DNA from 2 places in the Brevibacterium sp. FAM 27836 genome. Region 1 is predicted to be linked to the other one. Evidence: predicted binding sites of a transcription regulator. Region 1 holds the regulator's gene; the other holds the start of a gene.
The links. Region 1 encodes LexA, which represses DNA repair genes until DNA is damaged. Its sites were predicted from a motif close to TCGAACANNTGTTCGA; they were not measured.
Positions count from the first base shown of each region.

Region 2: a site for LexA is predicted at 8,646-8,661, ahead of ACSE4D_RS09350 (HNH endonuclease signature motif containing protein). Genes of this name have one in related genera too.

Region 1 covers NZ_CP195711.1:3,404,604-3,414,855, reverse strand. Annotated here, with positions in the region: gene ACSE4D_RS15310 (histidinol-phosphate transaminase) at 1-1,060, opposite strand, end outside; gene ACSE4D_RS15305 (LysM peptidoglycan-binding domain-containing protein) at 1,215-1,553, opposite strand; gene lexA (transcriptional repressor LexA) at 1,788-2,543, shown strand; gene ACSE4D_RS15295 (ATP-dependent DNA helicase) at 2,661-4,631, opposite strand; gene hflX (GTPase HflX) at 4,628-6,100, opposite strand; gene ACSE4D_RS15285 (class I SAM-dependent methyltransferase) at 6,230-6,844, shown strand; gene dapF (diaminopimelate epimerase) at 6,941-7,930, opposite strand; gene ACSE4D_RS15275 (PadR family transcriptional regulator) at 7,977-8,558, opposite strand; gene ligM (vanillate/3-O-methylgallate O-demethylase) at 8,632-10,035, opposite strand; gene ACSE4D_RS15265 (methylenetetrahydrofolate reductase) at 10,125-10,252, opposite strand, start outside.
Region 2 covers NZ_CP195711.1:2,071,988-2,082,239, reverse strand. Annotated here, with positions in the region: gene ACSE4D_RS09395 (alpha/beta fold hydrolase) at 1-273, shown strand, start outside; gene ACSE4D_RS09390 (quaternary amine ABC transporter ATP-binding protein) at 627-2,036, shown strand; gene ACSE4D_RS09385 (ABC transporter permease) at 2,045-2,902, shown strand; gene ACSE4D_RS09380 (glycine betaine ABC transporter substrate-binding protein) at 2,941-3,942, shown strand; gene ACSE4D_RS09375 (methylated-DNA--[protein]-cysteine S-methyltransferase) at 4,037-4,540, shown strand; gene ACSE4D_RS09370 (Dyp-type peroxidase) at 4,567-5,889, opposite strand; gene ACSE4D_RS09365 (copper chaperone PCu(A)C) at 5,867-6,544, opposite strand; gene ACSE4D_RS09360 (hypothetical protein) at 6,852-7,514, opposite strand; gene ACSE4D_RS09355 (hypothetical protein) at 7,736-8,296, opposite strand; gene ACSE4D_RS09350 (HNH endonuclease signature motif containing protein) at 8,740-10,252, shown strand, end outside.

The sequences.
Region 1 (10,252 bases):
CATCCTCGGTGCCGGCGTTGACGCGGGCGTGGCCGGCGATGCCGATGTCGCGGATGAGCACGCCGCGGTCGAGCAGCTCCTGCCACAGTCGTGCCGGTGAGGAGATGTTGCCGAAGAGCACGAAGTTCGAATCGCTGTCGTGGACGGTGAAGCCGACTTCAGCGAGATGCTCCGACATGCGGTTGCGGGAGTCGATGAGCCGGTCGACGTTGCCGAGCAGCACGTCGGCGTGTTCGAGGGCGGTGCAGGCAAGGACCTGTGTGACCTCGGACAGGTGGTAGGGCAGACGGACAAGGCGGAGGGTGTCGATGAGTTCGGGGGCGGCGATGGCATAGCCCAAGCGCAGCCCGGCACAGGCGAAGGCCTTGCTCATGGTGCGGGACACGACGAGGCGCGGACGGCCGTCGAGCAGGGTCATCGCCGAGGATGCGGCCGGGCGGGAGAATTCCGCGTAGGCCTCATCGACGATGACGATGCCCGAACAGTTCTCGTAGGCGGCGTCGATGACGTCGAGGCCGATCGAGGTGCCTGTCGGGTTGTTCGGGGTGCAGAGGAAGACGATATCGGGGTCGACCCGTGCGACCTCGGCGGCGACGGTCTCAGCGTCGAGGGTGAAGTCGTCCCTGCGGTCGACGTGCCTCCATTCGGCTCCGGTCCCGGTCGTGATGAGCGGATGCATGGAGTAGGACGGGGTGAAGCCGAGGACGGTGCGGCCCGGGCCGCCGAAGGCCTGGACGATGTGGCTGAGGACTTCGTTCGAACCGTTGGCTGCCCAGATCATGCCGGGTTCGAGTGCGACTGTGTCTCCTGCGCGTTCGTTGACACCGTTGAGATAGGTGACGAGGTGTTCGCGCAGCGCAGTGAATTCCCGGTCCGGGTAGCGGTTGAGCCCGGAGAAGTGATTGTTGACGGCGGCACGCATGCTGTCGACGACGACGTCCGGGAGCGGATAGGCGTTCTCATTGACGTTGAGCTGGACCGGCACGTCGAGGTGCGGAGCCCCGTAGGGCTTGAGCCCGACGAGGTCGGCACGCACTGGCAAAGATTCGATGTTTCCCACGCGATCAGTCTACCGAGAGACTCCCACCGCTCCGGCGGCGGGTCGAGCCTCGAGATCCGACATCGGAGCTCCGGCCCGATGCGGCCGAAAGCAGCTCCCCGGCGACCTCGCACGTTGCCACGCTGCGCGGCTGCCGGTCTCACCCGGCCGGCCCTCAGCGGACGGGGACGTCGAGGGTCTGGCCAGGGTGGACGGTCGGAGTCGTCAGATGGTTGATGTCGACGATATCGGCCACGACATCGCGGGTATCGCGATCAAGTCCGAGGCTCGAGGCCACGGTCCACAGCGACTCGCCTTCACCGACGACGACCGCGTCGGCTTCGATGCCGATGCTCTCGGATTCCGGTTCGGCGACCGCTGCGGCCGAGAACGACTGGGTGGCGAGGAGGAGCGCTCCGCCGATGACGACGAGAGCAATGAGCAGGGTCCGGAGAAGGCGAACCGCCTGGCGTCCACGAGTGGTCAGGCGCAGCCCGGTGTTCTGTGCAGACATCGCATTACCTCTTTCATTCGTACGATTCCACCAGCAATCGGTAGAACGTCTGTTCTATTCAACATGCCAATCGAACAAATGTCCAGTCCAACTCGAACATCTATGCGACAATGAGAGGGAACCAGCGTTGTTGATTGATCTGTCAGAACCATCTCAGCCGGCACTGACACGAGAATCTTCGAAGCGGAGATCACGGCGTCCAGCGGCAGGGAATAGAACGAAGGGGAACGAGCAATGGTTCAGAACAAACGAGGCAGAGGCCGGCCTCGCAACGAAGATGTTGCCAGTGAGATCGCTGCCGCTCGCAGCGATGACGACGAGATTCAGATCCCTGAGGGTTCGACCGGCGAAGACGACTTCCGCCTCACCCCACGTCAGCGTCTCGTGCTCGAAACCATCGAACGCGCTGTCGTGACCAACGGCTACCCGCCGAGCATGCGCGAGATCGGCAAGGCCGCCGGACTCGCTTCGCTCTCGAGCGTGGCCCACCAGCTCTCCCAGCTCGAACGTCTCGGTTATGTCCGCCGCGATCCGAAGCGCCCGCGCGCCATCGAGGTCGTCAATCCGTTCGAAGAGGAAGAGGCGGAGCGGGCGAAGTTCGAAGAGCTTGCCAACAACACCGTGCAGGTGCCGGTCGTCGGACGGATCGCCGCCGGTGGCCCGATCCTCGCCGAACAGGAAGTCGATGACATCTTCTCGCTGCCGACGCAGGTCGTCGGCTCCGGTGAGATGTTCCTGCTCAAGGTCGTCGGCGATTCGATGATCGAAGCCGCCATCTGCCACGACGACTGGGTGGTCGTGCGCAAGCAGCACACCGCGGACAACGGCCAGATCGTTGCGGCGCTGCTCGACGGCGAGGCGACCGTGAAGACGCTCAAGCGCAAGGCGGGTGAGCAGTGGCTGATGCCGCAGAACGAGAACTATGAGCCGATCGACGGCACCTACGCCCAGATCATGGGGCTCGTCGTCGCTGTCATCCGCCGCCTCTGAGCACACTGCCGGCGGCCCCGGCACTCAACGCTCGAACACAGAACGCCTGCGACCGGATCGGTCGCAGGCGTTCTGCCATTCAGGCGGAGCGATCGGTCGTCGAGGCGCAGTGCCTAGTCATTCCGTTTCGGACTCGGCGAGGCGGGCCAGGCTCGTGCGCACGAGCTGAGCGTTCGTCGTCGGCCACATCCGCGGCATCGAGTTGACGAGGAAGCCGGAGTACCGGGCCGAACGCAGCCGCGAATCGAGCACGGCCACCACTCCCCTGTCCTTGGTCGAGCGGATGAGCCGACCCGCTCCCTGTGCCAGACGCAGCGCGGCATGTGTGGCGGAGACGGCCATGAAGCCGTTGACACCCCGCTGATCGGCATCCCGCGCGCGGGCCTGCATGAGCGGGTCGTCGGGGCGCGGGAACGGCAGCCGGTCGATGATGACCAGCCGGTTCGTCCGGCCCGGCACGTCGACTCCCTGCCAGAGTGACATGGTGCCGAACAGGCAGGTCTGGTCATCGGCGGTGAATTGGGAGACGAGTGCGGGCAGGCCGTCATCTCCTTGGAGCAGGATCGGAAAATCGAATTTCTCCCGCAGGTGTTCGGCTGCGGCATTGGCCGCCGCCCGAGAGGAGAACAGTCCCAGTGCCCCGCCGTTCGAGGCTCTGACGAGCTCTTCGAGTTCGGTGAGCGCTTCGTCGCTCAGGCCGCTGCGTCCGGGTTTGGGCAGGTGGGAGGCGACGTAGAGGATGCCCTGTCTGCCGTAGTCGAAGGGCGAGCCGACGTCGAGGCTGTCCCATTTCGGGGCGTCGGGGCCGAAGAGTCCCAAGGATGCGGCGACCGCGTCGAAGTTCCCGCCCAAGGACAGAGTCGCCGAGGTGGCCACGACGGTGGACTCTTCGAAGATGCCCGAGCGCATGGTCCCGGCCACACTCAGGGGTGCGACGACGAGGTTCGTCGTCTCCTTCTCCCGGAATGTCGACCGCGAGAGCCAGATGACGTCGTTCTTGCCCGGATCGCAGAAGCGTTCGGCGAGTTCGAAGATCTCCTGACACCGGGCCTTGGCCATCTGCCGGCCGGCATCGGCGTCTTCGGTCTTGCCTCCGATGTCGTTGATGATCTGTCGGGCGGAGTCGCGGATCTGCGTCAATGCCAGCCCGAGGGCTTCGCTCATATGGAGGATGAGTCCTTCGGGCACCGAGGACTGTGCGCGTTCGAGTGCCGCCGCAGCGGAGTCGAGAAGGGAGACGACCCCGTCCTGGACGGTGGTGTGTTTGCGCACCGAACTCGTCGCGGCCGAGAGCATGCTCGTGTTGATCTGCCCGGACAGGGCGTTGGTCACCCGGTCCTTGAGCTCGTGGGCCTCGTCGATGATGATGACATCGTGTTCGGGCAGCACGTTCGATTCGCCGAAGGCGTCGATGGCCAGCAGCGCATGGTTGGTCACGACGATGTCCGCCTCGGCGGCCTTGTTCCGGGCGATCTCAGCGAAGCATTCGGTGAACAGGGGGCAGTTCGATCCGAGGCAGTCGAAGGCGTTGACGGACACCTGCGACCAGGCGCGGTCGCTGACACCGGGCATGAGGTCATCACGGTCACCGGTGTCTGTGGTCTTCTCCCAGGTGCGGATCCTCTGGATCTCCTCGCCCAGGCCGGAGCGTTCGGCCGGTTTGCGTCCCGCCTCGGCGTCAGCACCGAGGTCGAAGAGCATTCCTTCGCCTTCGTCGGGGTACCCGCCGGAGAGCTTGTGCTTGCATACATAGTTCCGTCGGCCCTTGAGCAGAGCGGCCCTCGGCAGCGGGTCGAGGTCCTTCTTCACGGCTTTGAACAGACGCGGCAGGTCACGGTGGATGATCTGCGTCTGCAGCGCCAGGGTCGCTGTCGATACGACGACCTTCCCGCCGGTGCGATTGACGTATTCGGCCGCCGGCACGAGGTAGGCCAGGGACTTGCCCGTGCCGGTGCCGGCCTGCACGAGCAGGTGGATGCCTTTGTCGACCGCCGAGGCGACCGCTTGAGCCATATCCTGCTGACCCTGCCTGGGCGATCCGCCGATGGCCCCAACGGCGGATTCGAGGAGGTCGTCGACAGCCTTCACTCGTCGATGACCAGGTCCGGACGCTGGAACTCACGCAGCTCGTCGACGATTTCGGCCGGCACCTTCACCTGCAGGCTCGTGCCTTCGGACCCGTGGGATTCGTGTTCGACGGTGCCCAGGGCGTAGATCTTCGACACGAGGTCGCCGCGTTCATAGGGGACGAGCAGCGTCATGTCGATGTCCGGGGCGGGAAGCCGACTCTCGATGGCCTCGACGAGGGCGTCGATGCCTTCCCTCGTCACGGCCGAGACGAACTGCGCCTTCGGATATTCCGCGCGCAGACCGGTGATCACGGCCTCCTCGGCGAGATCGGACTTGTTGAACACGAGGAGTTCGGGGATGTCCCCGGTCTCGACGTCTTTGAGGACTTCGCGCACGGCGTGGATCTGCCCGTGCGGGTCCGGGTGGGAGGCGTCGACGACGTGGAGGAGCAGATCCGAACCGGCGGCCTCCTCGAGCGTCGAGCGGAAGGCTTCGACGAGCTGGTGGGGCAGGTTGCGGACGAAACCGACGGTGTCGGTGTAGGTGAAGACGATGCCGTCGGCGGTCTTCGCCTGTCGGACGGTCGGGTCGAGGGTGGCGAACAGCGCGTTCTGCACCATCACCTCGGCATCGGTGAGCCGGTTGAGCAGGGAGGACTTGCCCGCGTTCGTGTATCCGACGATCGCGGCCGAGGGCACATGGTGGCGGGCGCGGTTCTTCCGCTTCGTCTCCCGTGACGGGGCCATTGCGGCGATCTCACGGCGCAGTTTGGACATGCGGGTGCGGATGCGGCGGCGGTCGAGTTCGATCTTCGTCTCACCGGGTCCGCGGGAGCCGATTCCGGCACCGCCGGCGACACGACCGCCGGCCTGCCGGGACAGCGACTCGCCCCAACCGCGCAGGCGCGGCAGGAGGTATTCGAGTTGGGCGAGTTCGACCTGGGCCTTGCCTTCACGGGATTTCGCATGCTGGGCGAAGATGTCGAGGATGAGGGCGACACGGTCGACGACCTTGACCTTGATGACGTCCTCGAGGCCGCGACGCTGGCTGGGGGCGAGCTCGGAGTCGATGATCACGGTGTCGGCGCCGACGGAGGCGACGATCTCGGCGAGTTCGTTCGCCTTGCCTTTGCCGAGGTAGGTGCCGGGGTCCGGTTTGTCACGGCGTTGGATGAGCGCGTCGAGGACGTCCGAACCGGCGGTTTCGGCCAGCGCCGCGAGCTCACGGATCGAGTTCTCGGCTTCGGCCTGAGTGGTGTTCCAGATGCCGGCGAGCACGACGCGTTCGAGTCGGACCTGGCGGTATTCGACCTCGGTGATGTCTTCGAGTTCGGTGGAGAGTCCGGCCACACGGGTGAGTGCGGCACGCTCGGCGAGGTCGAACTGGTCGTCCTCGCGGGTGGTGTCGTGATCGTCCAGGGCCTGGGCGCCTCGGGAGAGCACACGGTCGAGCATCGCGTTGCGACGCTCCTTGTCTTCAGACGTCATTCATTCCTTTGTTCTCTGCCGCCCGCACGGTACTGATCGTGTGGGCGTGGTCCTGCTGCGCACCGACGGTGGCGCATCGCACCGACGATGGTGTCCATCAATTCTCCCACAGCCGTCTAGACTGAAGTGGTGTCAGAGCACTATTTCACCGAATCTCCGAGCAGTGAGGCCAAGACCCGCGAACTGCGCCTCGAATTGGCCGGCCGCGAGGTCACCGTCGAAACCGTATCAGGCACGTTCTCACCGACTCGCCTCGATCTCGGCACCGCCGTGCTGCTGCGGCATCTGCCCGAACCGCCGACCGGTGATGTCCTCGACCTCGGCTGCGGGTGGGGGCCGATCGCCCTGCACACCGCATTGGAGGCCAAGGACGCCGAGGTGGCCCTGCGAGTGTGGGCACTCGACGTGAACTCCCGGTCCCTGGAGACGACAGCGGCGAACGCGCGCCGGCTCGGACTCGATTCGATTGCTCCCGTCACCGCCGAGCAGATCCCCGCGGACCTCCAGTTCTCCGCCATCCGGTCCAATCCCCCGATCCGCATCGGCAAGGCCGCCCTCCACGAACTGCTTGAGACCTGGCTGCCGCGACTGGCGCCGGGCGGTCGGGCCGATCTCGTCGTGTCGAAGAACCTCGGGGCCGATTCCCTGCAGAAATGGATCGCGCAGATGCTCGGGGACGGGTTCACGATCGAACGCACGGGTTCGTCGAAGGGCTTTCGCGTCCTCACCGTCCACCGCGGCTGAGTCTTCGGTTCGACACGTCATTCCGCGCCGAGGCTGAGGTCTTCCCTCGCCGAGGTCGGGCTCGGCTGCGCGTACGAAGTGCGGTCCGCTCGCGCCTCAGCTGATGGTGCCGCTGGCGACGAGGGTCGCGGGGCCCGCGAGGCTGACACGTCCGCTCGTGCCCTCGGGGTTCGGGTCGATCTCGATGCGCAGCTGTCCGCCGGGCACGTCGACGCGCCACTGCAGCGGCGAGGTCTCCCCCGCCCAGTGGTGGGCGGCGATCGCTGCGGCGCATGCGCCGGTGCCGCAGGAGCGGGTCTCGCCGACTCCGCGTTCGAACACCCGCATGCGCAGTGCGCCCTCTCCTCCGGCAACGTCGGAGCGAGCGGGCTCCATGACGATGTATTCGACGTTCGAACCGTCCGCGGGCACCGGGTCGAGGACCGGGGCGTCACGCAGATCGGCGGCAGAGAGTTCGGAGTGTTCGGCCAGCGCGACGACCGTATGCGGATTGCCGGTGGACACGCGCAGTCCGGGTCGAGCGACTTCGACGCCGCCGGTGGTCACGAGCACCGAGCTCGACGGGTCGAGTGACCAGTCGCCCATGTCGATCGTGTACCAGGCGTCGCTGGCCGAGCCGGGTCCCGACGCTCCCGTGCCGACGACGTCGTCGCCGGTCTGGACGCCGAGTGCCGGGTTGAGGGTGGTGCGCACGGTTTTGATTCCGTCGCGGGTGCCGACGAGGATGTCGCGGGTATCGGCCGGAACGCGACCGCTGGTCACGAGCACGTGGGCGAAGACACGCACACCGTTGCCGCACATCTCGGACAGGCTGCCGTCGTTGTTGTAGTAGTCCATGAACCATTCGGCGCCGGCTGCGGCCTGCTCGGCTGCGCCGGGGATGCCGCTGGCGGCGGACCGGACGATGCGGATGATGCCGTCGGCGCCGAGCCCGGCTCGCCGGTCGGCCAGTGTGGCCACGGTTTCCGGATGCATCTCGAGTTCGCTGTCATCGTCGGACAGCAGGACGAAGTCATTCTGCGTGCCGTGTCCCTTGAGGAAGGAGACATCGGTCCAGGCGGCGAACGGGGTATCCGGAGTGCTCATGGCACCATCCTATCGGTGGACCTCGGCGGCTCGATACAGTCTCCGATCAGGGACCGAATCTCTTCGCCAGCTCGAGGCCCCTCTGCGCCCACGCGATCTCGGTTCGTGCCTTCTCGGCCAGTCCTTCATAGGCGAATCGCTTGAACGCGATCGTCTTCTCGCGGTCTTCGGGGCGGGTCACTTCCAGTCGCCGCTGGAGCATAGGTGTGGTCAGTGTGTCGATCTTGTCGATCTCGTCTTCCCAACACTTCAGTTCAGAAGTCCAATGGGCGATGTGATCGTTGAGGAAGGCTGTTCGGGTCTCATGATCGGCTGATTCCAGATACGCGGCTTTGAGATGCGCAGCGTCACGCGTGCGCTGATACTTCAGCGGAGTGCGCATCCATTCGGCGAAGTTGTCCTCACCGGCATCCGTGACGTGATACACCCGCCGGGTGGCCACGCTCCCCCGGGTCTGCTCTTCGGGCTCGACGAGTCCTTCCTTGGCCATCTTCCTCAGCTCGGGATAGATCTGCGAGTCCGGAGCGTGCCAGACGTATCCGACGGACTGCGAGAACTGCTTCTGCAGCTCGTAGCCGGACATGGGTGCTATCCGCAGGAGCACGAGGAGGGCACTGCGTAGGCTCATAGGTCTGAATCTCCCTGTAGTCGAACGCATTGAGGGCCCGAACCGAAGTCCGGGCCCTCTCAGGATAGCGGTGTCAGTTCGTGTAGCCGGTCCGCCAACCGCCCTTATACGTCTGACGTGCGACCGTCGAATACGGGACCGGGCTGACAACAGCACGAACCTCGGTCTGCTCGTGCGGCTCGACCGATGCCTTCGAGGTGCCTCCGTTCGGCTCGCCCCACACGACCTTGAGCTCCGCGCCTTCGGGAACTTCTGGATCGATCACGGCCAGTGACAGTCCGCGACGTTCGTTGGCCGAGTATCCGGTGAACATCGAGAAGCCGACTGTGTTGCCCTCGGCGTCGATGACCGAGTCGTAGTTCGCCGAACCGTAGTTCGCCAGCGGCAGATCGAAGTACTTGTAGTTCGGACCGTCGACATTGAGCGGCGAGGACAGCACCTGGCCGAGGTCGTCGGCGTCCCAGGCGAGGGTGACCTTCCGACGCTGCTTCGCCGGATCCATCTTCTCCAGGGCGCTGCGGCCGATGAAGTCGTGGTCGAACTTGACGAAGGAGCCATAGCCGAGCTCCCACGGGGTCAGGTAGTAGTCTTCGATGTTCTCCGAGACGAACGATCCGGCCAGCGTTCCTGTCGCTTCGTAGCTGTCGACACCGAGCCATTCGCGGAAACCGCGCTCTTCCTCGCCGGTGTAGATCGCCGGCAGCGGCGAAGGGATCCAGCCGGATTCGAGGGTGTTCGACGGGTAGGCGCGAGCCCCGACCGGCAGGAGGCCGAACTCGGCTCCCGCCTCGACGATGGCATCGCGGATCAGGTGGTGGTCTTCGTAGGGGCCCCAGACCTCGAGGCCCGGAGCGCCGGCCATTCCGTGCCGCAGCGTGCGGACCTGCTTGCCGGCGATCGACATCGTCGACATGTTGAAGAAGCCGAGCTTCTCGAGCGGGCCGCCGTTGAGCTTCTCAATGATGCTCCACGCGTTCGGACCCTGAATCTGGAATCGGCAGTACTGCCGTGAGACCGCGTCGCCATACGGGCGCGAGGGCGAACGACGATCGATCTCGATGTCGAGGTTCGAGTAGCCGCCGGTCTCGCCGTGGTAGAGCAGCCAGTTCGACGCCGGGGCGCGTCCGACGTAGACGTACTCGTCTTCGGCCTCGTGGAAGAGGATGCCGTCGCCGATGACATGGCCCGAGGCCGTCGTCGGAACGTACTGCTTGGCCTTGTTCACCGCGAACTTCGCCGTTGAGTTGATGGCGGTGTCGGAGATGAGCTTGATGGCGTCGGAGCCGCGCAGGAACACGTTGTCCATGTGATGTGATTGGTCGTAGAGGACTGCGGTCTCCCGCCATGCCCGCTGTTCCTTGATCCAGTTGCTGAAGTCAGCGGGGACGACCGGATAGATGTATGACCCGATCTGGGAATTGCGGAGCAGGTCGACCGGGTTCGTGGTCTCGAGGAGCTGCTGGAGATTGTCGGTCATGGGATGTGAACCTCTCTGTTCTGATTCTTGCTGATGGTCGCGTTCTTGCTGGTGGTCGCTGACAGCACTTCTCGTTCGGCGTGGGCCCCCTAGAGTCCGGGCGAGAAGTCGCTGACCCATTGGGCCGTGTTGAGCAGGCCGCCGAAGGTGTAGAAGTGCACCTTGATGTTGCTCCTGTGCGGGCCGTCGTTCCTGCTCGGGTCGTCGATTTCGCCTG
Region 2 (10,252 bases), 1.3 Mb from region 1:
ATGACGCCTGCCGAATCGGCGGCCCACCTGCGCATCAGCGCCGGTCACAATGCCTGGGACCGCTTGCCCGAAATCAGTGCGCCCACGCTCATCGTCCACGGCGACGACGACCGAATGAACCCGGTCGACAACGCGCACATCCTCCACGAGCGGATCGCCGGTTCGCAGATGCTCATCCTCCCCGAAGGCAGGCACGGATTCTTCGAGGAATTCGCCGAGGTGGTCACGCCTGCTGTCGTCCGCTTCCTCAGCGAATCGCTGCCTCGTTCCTGACTTCGCCGCCGGCGAGGCGAAAGAGCAAGCTCCGTTTCACCATCAAGAAATCACATTCGCCAGCAAATCCATTTAGGTCACAACTACCTGCCTCAACTGCCGATTATAACAATCAAGTAACGTCGCACCCTGCGTTTCCCCAGGTCAGAGCACTAGTCAAGGCCGCCACACCGAGTATTGACAATAAAAGATCTACCGAAATTCCTGAACAAAACTACAATGGTGGATCAGATATCCGTGTGCGGTGAGGCGTGTTCGCAATTGAACCAATCGGATCTGCGAGCACCGAACCGTGCAAACGGGGGTGAAGCCTCTCGTTCTTGCGGAGAGCCAAGAATGCAAGGAGGAAGCACATGAGCGTTGTCGTCAAGGCATCACATGTCTACAAAGTCTTTGGCAAGCGGCCGAATGAAGTGATCAAACGGCTCGAAGAAGGGGCCGACCGGAAGGACCTCACGAAGCTCGGCACGGCTGCCGTCATCGATGCGAGCTTCGAAGTCGAGGAAGGCGAGATCTTCGTCGTCATGGGCCTGTCGGGCTCGGGAAAGTCGACGCTGATCCGTACTCTCAACGGACTCTGGGATACGAGCGGGGGGTCCGTCGAAGTGCTCGGCACGGACATTTCGACGGCGGACTCGTCGACCCTGCGGAAGGTCCGCGGCAAACACGTGTCGATGGTGTTCCAGCACTTCGCTCTGCTGCCGCACCGCACGGTGCGTGAGAACGCAGCCTATTCCCTGGAGATCCAGGGAATGCCGAAGAATCAGCGCCTGGAGAAGGCGGAGGAGTGGCTCAAGGCCGTCGGGCTCGACGGCTGGGGCGACAAATATCCGCAACAGCTCTCCGGCGGAATGCAGCAGCGTGTCGGCCTGGCACGCGCACTCGCTGCGGAGACCGACATCCTGCTCATGGATGAGGCGTTCTCCGCACTCGACCCGCTGATCCGCCGCGAGATGCAGGAACAGCTCGTGGAGCTTCAGTCCAAGCTCAACAAGACCATCATCTTCATCACGCACGACCTCAACGAGGCGATGTTCCTCGGCGATCGCATCGCGGTGATGCGTGACGGACGCATCGTCCAGATCGGCACCTCCGAGGAGATCCTGACTCAGCCCGCCGATGACTACATCGCCGAGTTCGTTCAGGACGTCGACCGCACTCGTGTGCTCACAGCCGCCTCGATCATGCGCGAGACCAAGGCCACGATCAGCATCGAAGCGGGCCCTCGTCTGGCGATGCGCACGCTCGAGGACAGCAACTCCTCGGGCCTGCTCGTCCTCGACGACAATCGCACCGTGCTCGGCATGGTCAGCGACCGCAACGTGGTCAGAGCCGCCCGCGAAGGGCAGCAGACGATCGCCGACATCGTGGAGAAGACAGACCTGTTCACGGTTCGTCCCGAGACTCCGATCTCGGAGCTCTTCGCGCCCAGCTCCGCGGCCAAGGTTCCGTTGACCGTCATCGATGAGAATCAGCGACTGCTCGGCATCGTGCCGCGCGTGGCGCTGCTGAACTCGATGGCCGATCCGGGTCCCGCAACCGGGGAGATCCCGCCTGTGCAGGAAGCCTCGGAACCGGTCGTCGTCTCGCCGAGTGCCGCTGAGTCGGACAGCGAAGACGGCGCCGCTTTCACCGACGAACAGGCGACTCCGACGGAAGTGGCGGACGCTTCGGCTGACGTCGAATCCGCCGCCGGCAGTGCGGATGAGGGAACCGGTGCCGCCACACGAGGCGCCACCGACGCTGAAAGGGGTAAGCACTGATGGACTTCATGAATCCGCGCCTTCCGGTCGGTGACTGGGTCAACGACTTCCTCACCTGGTTCATCGGAGCGTTCCAGTGGCTGCTGGACATCATCAATTTCATTCTCAGCGGCCTCTACGAGGTTCTCTATCTCGTCTTCTCCTCGCCGATCTATCTGGTCATGATCATCATCCTGGCCGCGATCGCGTTCTTCGCCGCGGGGTGGAAGGTCGCTCTATTCACCCTCATCGGGTTCTACTTCGTGCGTGCCCTCGACCAATGGGACAACACGATGTCGACCTTGGCTCTTGTCATCGTGGCAGTGCTCGTCGCGCTCATCATTGCGATCCCACTCGGCATCCTCGCTGCCAAGGTGAGTTGGGTCTCGACTGTCGTCAAACCCGTTCTCGACTTCATGCAGTCGATGCCGGCTCTGGCCTACCTGGTCCCGGCCATCCTCATGTTCAGCATCGGCCAGACGCCGGGTGCAGTGGCGACGATCATCTTCGCTCTGCCTCCAGGAGTGCGACTGACGGAACTCGCGATCCGTCAGGTCAACACCGAAGTCGTCGAGGCCGGTCAGGCCTTCGGGGCCAGCTCGGGTCACATTCTTTCGAAGATCCAGATCCCGCTGGCGATGCCGACCATCATGGCGGGTGTCAACCAGGTCATCATGCTGGCCCTGTCGATGGTCGTCCTCGCCGGTATGGTCGGCGCAGGCGGCCTCGGTGGTGCTGTCGTCGGCGGCATTCAGAACGTCGATGTGCCACTGGCCGTCGAAGCCGGTCTGGCCGTCGTGGTCATCGCAATCTTCCTCGATCGCGTCACAGCTGCTCTGGGCAGGAAGACCCCGATCGAGCGAGCTCGCAAGGCCGCGGCCGCCTAATCTTCAACTAACCGAAACGACTACCAAAGGAGAGTCATATGAAAACGTCAGTTCTGACCAAGTTGGGCGGCATCCTCGCCGCCAGCGCGCTTGTCCTCTCGGCATGCGGCGCGTCCAACTCCGGTGGCGAGCCCGCCGGCGGCGGTGACGATGAGACCAATGCCGGCGGACAGGACTGGTCCTCGTGCAAGCCCGGTGAGGGTTCGAAGGACGTCGCCGACACCGAGGACGACGAGAAGAAGGTCTCTCTCGGCATCTTCAGCGGCTGGGACGAGTCGTACGCCACCATCTACCTCTTGAAGAACATTCTCGAGGAAGACGGCTATGAAGTCGACACCAAGGAGCTCGATGCCGGTCCGATGTTCACCGGTGTGGCCAAGGGCGACATCGACTTCTTCACCGACGGCTGGCTGCCGCTGACTCACGAGAGCTACCTCGAACAGTACGGCGACGATCTCGTCGACCACGGCTGCTGGTACGACAATGCGAAGCTGACCATCGCCGTCAACGAGGATTCCCCGGCCAAGTCCATCGGCGATCTCAAGGACATGGGTGACGAGTACAACAACATCCTGTACGGGATCGACGCCGGTGCCGGTCTGACGAAGACCACGAAGGAGAAGGCGATCCCGGAGTACGGGCTCGACAACCTCGACTTCAAGATCTCTTCGACCCCGGCGATGCTCGCGCAGCTGAAGAAGTCGACCGATGCCGATGAGAACATTGCAGTGACTCTGTGGCGTCCGCACTGGGCCTATGACGCCTTCCCGGTCCGCGACCTCGAAGACCCCAAGGGTGCCATGGGCGATGCCGAGCGCATCTTCAGCTTCTCAGGCAAGGAAGCTGCAGATGAGCATCCTTACGTCTCGCAGCTGCTGCAGAACCTCGTTCTCGACGATGACCACCTGGCCAGCCTCGAGAACCTCATGTTCTCCGATGAGCACTACGGAGGCGACGATCATGAGAAGGCTGTCGCTGAATGGCTGAAGGACAACCCGGACTTCGTCGATCAGTTGAAGAAGGGCGAACTCGCCAAGTGATTGCCTGATGACGTTGGCCCGGTCGAGTCTTCGACCGGGCCTTTGTCATAGGCTGGCTGTGGTCTGAGAGACTCGGCCGACCGGAGGACACCAGATGACGAACAGTTCGGCGATCATCGACACCTTCGTCGGTCCCCTCGCTGTGACCGGCGACGGCCGGTCTGTCGTCGGTCTCGAGTGGCTCACCCGCACCGAGGCGACCGTGCCCACCCCCGAACCCGACGATCGACTCCTCGCCGAGGCGGTCGCCCAGCTGCGTGCGTACTTTCACGGCCGTCGGACCGATTTCGATCTGCCCGTCGACTTCGGTGAGGTCTCCGACGTCGCTCGCACGGTGCTCACAACACTGGCCCAGGACGTGCCGGCGGGGGCCACCGTGACCTACGGGCAGCTCGCCGAGGCCAGTGGGACCGGAATCCCCGCGCGTGCCGTCGGCGGCATCATGGGACTGAATCCGATCCCGATCATCGTGCCCTGCCACCGAGTCGTCGCGGGAAGCGGACTCGGCGGCTATTCGGGCGGACTGCCCGGGCACGAACTCGACACGAAACGTCGCCTGCTCGAATTCGAGGATGCGCTGCCGCAGCCGCTGTTCTGACGCGGACCGCACTCACCGGCTGAGCTTCACCCCTCGAACAGCGACTGCCCGACGTATCCTCCCTCCTCGGCTCCGGGCGGGATCGCCCACACCGTCGACCCGATCGGCGTCGTCCATTCGTTGAGCAGATCCACCTCGGCGAGTCGGCGCTGGATCGGCAGGAACTGACGCTCGATGTCGGCTTGGAAGGACGCGAACAGCAGCCCCGAATCCTCTCCGGCACCGGTTTCGTAGTTGAACGTGCGCCGGTGGATCTGCACTTCGGGTCCCAGCCCGTCACGGGCCCGAGCCACATGCGAGGCCTTCGAGATCTTCGTCAGCCCACGCTTGTCGACGGCGGCGAAGTCCGGAACGTCGAACTCGTCGGTTCCCGACAGCGGGGCCCCGGTGTCCAAGGTCCGTCCCGTCGAGAACTCCCGAGCCGGACGGTCGGCCTTGTCCCACGTGTCGAGGTTCATAGCGATGTCGCGCAGCACCAGCGTCGTGCCTCCACGCAGCCATCCGGGCAGGTGCGCGCCGAGGTCGGCCGGAGGCTCTCCCCGTGCCGAGAACACCGGTTCGGTCGTATCGGTTCCGGCACCCCAGATGATCCGCGCGAAGTCCTCGGACCCCGGGCCGGGGTTCGCCGTGCCGTCGAGCTGACCGAAGAGGTTGCGCTGCGTCGTCCCCTCCCCCGCGCTGCCGTAGGCGCGACGGAACCCGTCCCTCTGCCACGTCACCTCTGCAAACGATCGCGAATCCTTGAACAGCATGCGCCGGGCATGGGCCAAGGTCAGCGGGTCGTCGCCGCAGATCTGCAGGAGCAGGTCACCCTTGCAGCGATTCGGGTCGAGGCGATCGATGCCGAACTTCTCCAAGGGCTTCAGCCAGTCCGGGACGTGCTCCTTGCCCGCCAGCGCGACGAGCCCGGGACCGAACCCGAAGGTCACCGTCAGACGGGCCGGATCGGCAGCCAGTTCGGCTTCGGAATCGGCCAGCGGGGCCGTGCCCTGGGTGAGTGCGGCCGCATCCGCGGTGAGCAGACGCAGCCAGCGGACCGCCTCGGCGGCGGTGATCTCCGGTCGCATCGTGAACGCAAGGAAATGCGCATACGCCTGCGGCGGGGTTTCGATGCCGGATTGGTGAGTGCCGTAGAACGGTTCGACCTGTGCCCCGTTCGCTCCGTCCAGGTCTCGCCGAGGCGATCCTCCGCTGTCGTCGGCCGCCGACGACCCAAGACCGGTCCGGCCGAGCCCGAATCCCGCGGTTGCGCCGAGGAGACCGGCACTGCCGGCGGCGGCCGCCGAGGTGATGAGACCTCGGCGGCTGAACCCGGAGGGAGACTGCTCAGTGGTCACCGTGGTCTCCATGATCGGAGTCCTCGTGGTCTCCGTGGTCGCCGTGGTCGCCGTGGTCTCCGTGGTCGCCGTGGTCTCCATGATCGCCGTGGTCGTCGCCGGATTCGGCGCCCTCGGCTTCCCCGGGGGCGTAGTTCTCCTCGGCCCCGGAGTACTCCTTCGCCACTGCTGTGACCTCAATGCTCTGATGATCGGCGGTGACAAGGTCGAGAGTGATCTCCTCGCCGGGTCGGATCGCCTTCTTCAAGCCCATGATCATGATGTGATCGCCGCCGGGTTCGAGGCTGAGGCTCTCCCCGGCCGGAATGTCGAAGCCGCCTTCCTTCTCCTGCATCGACATTCCGCCGGAGCCGTCCTCAGAGGTTTCGTGGAGTTCGACCATCTTTGCGTCCGGGTACTTCGCCTCGATGAGGTTGATGTCGTGATCGGTGTTGTTGCGGACTTCGCCGAAGACCGCGGTCATTCCGTCCTCAGCGGCCTTGACCCAGGCGTCGTCGAGGCTGAGCGCATCGGCGTCGACCTGCGAGGAGGCGGGGCTGTTCGACGCCGAGTCGCTCGCTTCAGGCTGCGAGGAATCGGCGGCCTGGCTGCCGGACTGGCCGCAGCCGGAGAGGCCGATGACGACGGCGATGGGCAGGGCCATAGCCAGGGTGATGTTCTTTCGCATGATGTCTGCACTTTCGTGTTTCGGTGCAGTCGAATACCGCCGCGTACGGGCCGCTGCGTGCACGGTCCGATCGGGGCACCGCTGACGCGCTCGAGCTCGCGGCTGCACGTCCGATTGAGTGTGCGGCCGCTCGTGCAATCGAGTGCGCTGCTGGTCGTGCAGGTGCGGCGAACCGCGGCAGAATCGGGGCGCATCGGTGCCGGGTTGCGGCAGTTCCGGTTCGCAGCGGTGTTGGTTCGCGGGTGTCTTCGACTGCCACCATTCGGTGGGTTGGTGTGACGGCGGTTTTCGCCGTCGCAGTGAGGTGTCAGACGAGGGCAGGAGGGCCGCGGCGATAGTTCGGTCCGACCACGGCCGAAGCGATCGGCTGCGGCAGCCGGAACGCAACGAGCACGGACCGGTAGGGATGGTCGGCCAGAATGCCGGCCGCCTCGGCGAGGGCCCGCAGTGCACCGGCGACCGGACCCAGAGCCAGCTGCAGAATGGTGAGGACGATGTCCTCACCGTGTTTGAGGATCACGGCGGTGATGAGAACCGCGGCGATGTGGGCAAGGATCATCCCGGGCGAAGTGCCGCCGTGCGCATGAGAAGCGGCCGCGGCGGCCGATCCGAGGTCGAGGGTGCCCGGGGCAGGGACGATGTGTCCCGCATGAGCACTCATCGCGGCTCCGGCGGATCCCTCCCCCGCCGAGGCGGGAGGTGCGCCCGCATGGGCTCCGGAGTGTGCGTTCACCGACCAGCTCATCGTCAGGTGCATGAGCACCTGTCCGAGGCCGAGGAGAGCGGTGAGAGTGAGATACCCGAGGCGTCGGCCGGCGAGGATCATCGCCGCCCAGAGCACCAGGACGAACACGACGCCGGTGCCCAGGAGCGAGGCGCTGCCGCCGGCACCGAGGTGCATGAGCAGGGCCAGCAGGGTCGTGATGAGGGCAGCGAAGAGCGCGCGAACGGACTTCGTCCATCCGGTCATGGCTCCTCCTCTGATGCAGCCCCGAGTTCGCCTCTCTGCACCGACATGCGTGTGCCATCGGTGCCTGGACGAAGGTGGAATTCCCAACCCATTCACACATTCTACTCAAAGTAGAAACTTGCGGGCGGCGGGAGCCTCGAATCGGCACCACGGCTCTTCTTCGCAGCGCTGTGACCTCGGATGGCGCTTCATCGACCCCGTGAACATGGGCGCGACGAAAGCTACATCCGCAGCCAGGTGTCGGCGGTCTTCTTGATCATGGCTCCGGCCGACTCGGCGGCATCGGTCCAGGTGACGAGTTCGCCGTGAGGATCGGTGGTGGAATCGGAGAGGACGATGACATCGAAGTTGCACACGAGCGCGGCCATCGCCGAGGCGTACACCGCACCGGGAGCATCGGCATCGGCATCAGCATCGGCGGGAGCATCGGCATCGGTATCGGCGCTGGCGCTGGCGCTGGCGCTGGCGCTGGGAGCTTCCGCGGTGTCGTCGGCGCCGGCGATGATGATCCGGTCGACGGCCATATCGTGCAGACCGGCCGCGAGATCGTCGACACCTTCGAAGACATCGGGACCATTCGAGCGGAGCACCAGATCCTCCTCGTCGGGGACGAAGATGCTCACCTCCTCGTCCGGAGTGTCGGCGAGGCCCTCCTTCGTGGAGGCGAAGATGAGTACACCGCCCACGGCTCGGGTGCGAGTGACGATGTCGCCGAGGGTCTCCATGGCGTCATCACTGGGATAGCTGGCGTCGTCGGTGTCGATGAGGAGCAGGGCATCCATACCCCCAATCGTGCCACGTCCGGGTGACGCATTCGAAGCCGGGACCGGACTGCCGAGTTCGCGACTGCGAAAGCCGCGGCGTGGCGGCAGGGATCTCGGCGGCGGGCCGACGGCGGGTGGGCCGGCGAGTCGAACAGGTGCACTCGGCTGGCCCGGCGGCCGGCACTGCCACCCGCACAGCGGCTGGCAGTACGGCTCGCACAGCGGCCGAGCGGGCGGTAGCCGTGCCGATCACCACAGACAGCGAGCGGGCGATGGCCCCATCGATCACCACTGACAGCAGGCTCAAATTTATAACACAAACTTACCTGCCGTTATCGCCGAACATCTGCGAACATCAGAAGATTGTTCGAAATATTTTTCGATTCTCTATGGCGTTCTCTGAGCGATGAGAGTACACTGGACTTCAACAACAACGATGTTGGTGAACGGAAATCATCCCCATGACCCTCACTCCCGAACGCAGCTCCGATCATTCCGATCGGAATGCCGACAACTCCCCTCAGACCAGCGGTCACCCCCTGCTGGCCGACGAAGAGTGGGCAGATCTCAGTCGCTTCGCTCCGGAAGTCACCTCCGCCATCACCCAGCTGATGAGCCTCAAGGATGAGCTGCGCACCTTCGATCGCCCCATGGGACCGGATCAGGCCATCATGCTCGCCGACGGAGTCGAGGCGATCACACGCATCAATGAAGCGCTGTCGACGCTTGCGCTTTCCGTCTGCGAACGTGTCGGCACCCCCAGTGACTTCGGCGCCAAATCGACGAAATCGCTCATCGAGAATCGGTTCAACCTCACCGGCGCAGAGGCCAATCGCCGGACCGAGATGGCCAAGAACCTCGGCGGACGCGTCGACATGGCCGGACAGGCACTGCCGCCGCTCTACCCTCTCGTCGCGGATGCGCTCCATGCCGGCACCATCTCCGCCGCCCAGGCATCCGTCATCGAAGACTGCATGCGGAAGCTGCCCAACTGGGTCAGCCAAGAGATCCGCACCGATGTCGAGTCGCGCCTGGTCCGCAACGCGCCCAAGGTCCGCCTCAAGGACCTGCGGGAGATCTTCGGCAAGCTCATGGGATACATCGACCCGGACGGCGAGGAGCCGAAAGACTCGACTGACCGCGCTGCGTACTGCATGTCGATGCGCGCCAAGGCCAATGGCGACTGGGAGGTGCGGGGACTGCTCGATCCCGTCACCGGCGGCACCCTCAACGGGCTGCTGACCTCTCGGATTCAGTCCGCCGGTGAAGGCGACAAGACTGCCATCGATGCTCCTGACACTGACGGGGCTGACTCGGCGGCCGGTATCGCAGGTGCTTCGTGTGCTGCCGATGGGCATCTGGCATCCGACACCGAAGGCTTTGAACCCGAGGGAACAGCTGCTCCGCTTCCCGATGAAGAGCTGCTCGAGATCGTCGACGCGGTGCTCTCCGGCGAGCGGTATGACGCCAAGCGCGTACCGGAGCCCAACCTCGCTGCAGTTCGCTCGGCCGGAAATCCGTCCGATACCCCAGGCGTCGGTGTCCGCGAGAACGGCGAGATCGTCGACGTCAGTGCCGAGCAGCCCTCAGCACGGGAATGGATCTATGAGCGATTCGCCGGTTTGGTCTCTACGATCGACAAGCAGCGTACGACCGCGGGAGCGCCGTATGCCCTCGTCGTCACCGCCAAGGCCGAGGATCTGGCCAGCGGCAAGGGGCACGGCACCACAGGCGCTGACAACCCCATTCCCATCGAAGAACTCATGGCTGACGGCCTCAACGGCTCGGTGTTCTTCCATCTCATGAGCGACAAGGCCAAGACCATGCAGGTGGCAACCGAGCAGCGCTTCGCCAATCGGAAACAGCTGTCAGTGATCACCGCTCGCGATCGAGGGTGTACCTTCCCAGGCTGTGACGCTCCTCCCGGTTGGTGCGACGCCAACCATGTGGTGCCCTGGGCACGCGGCGGCAAGA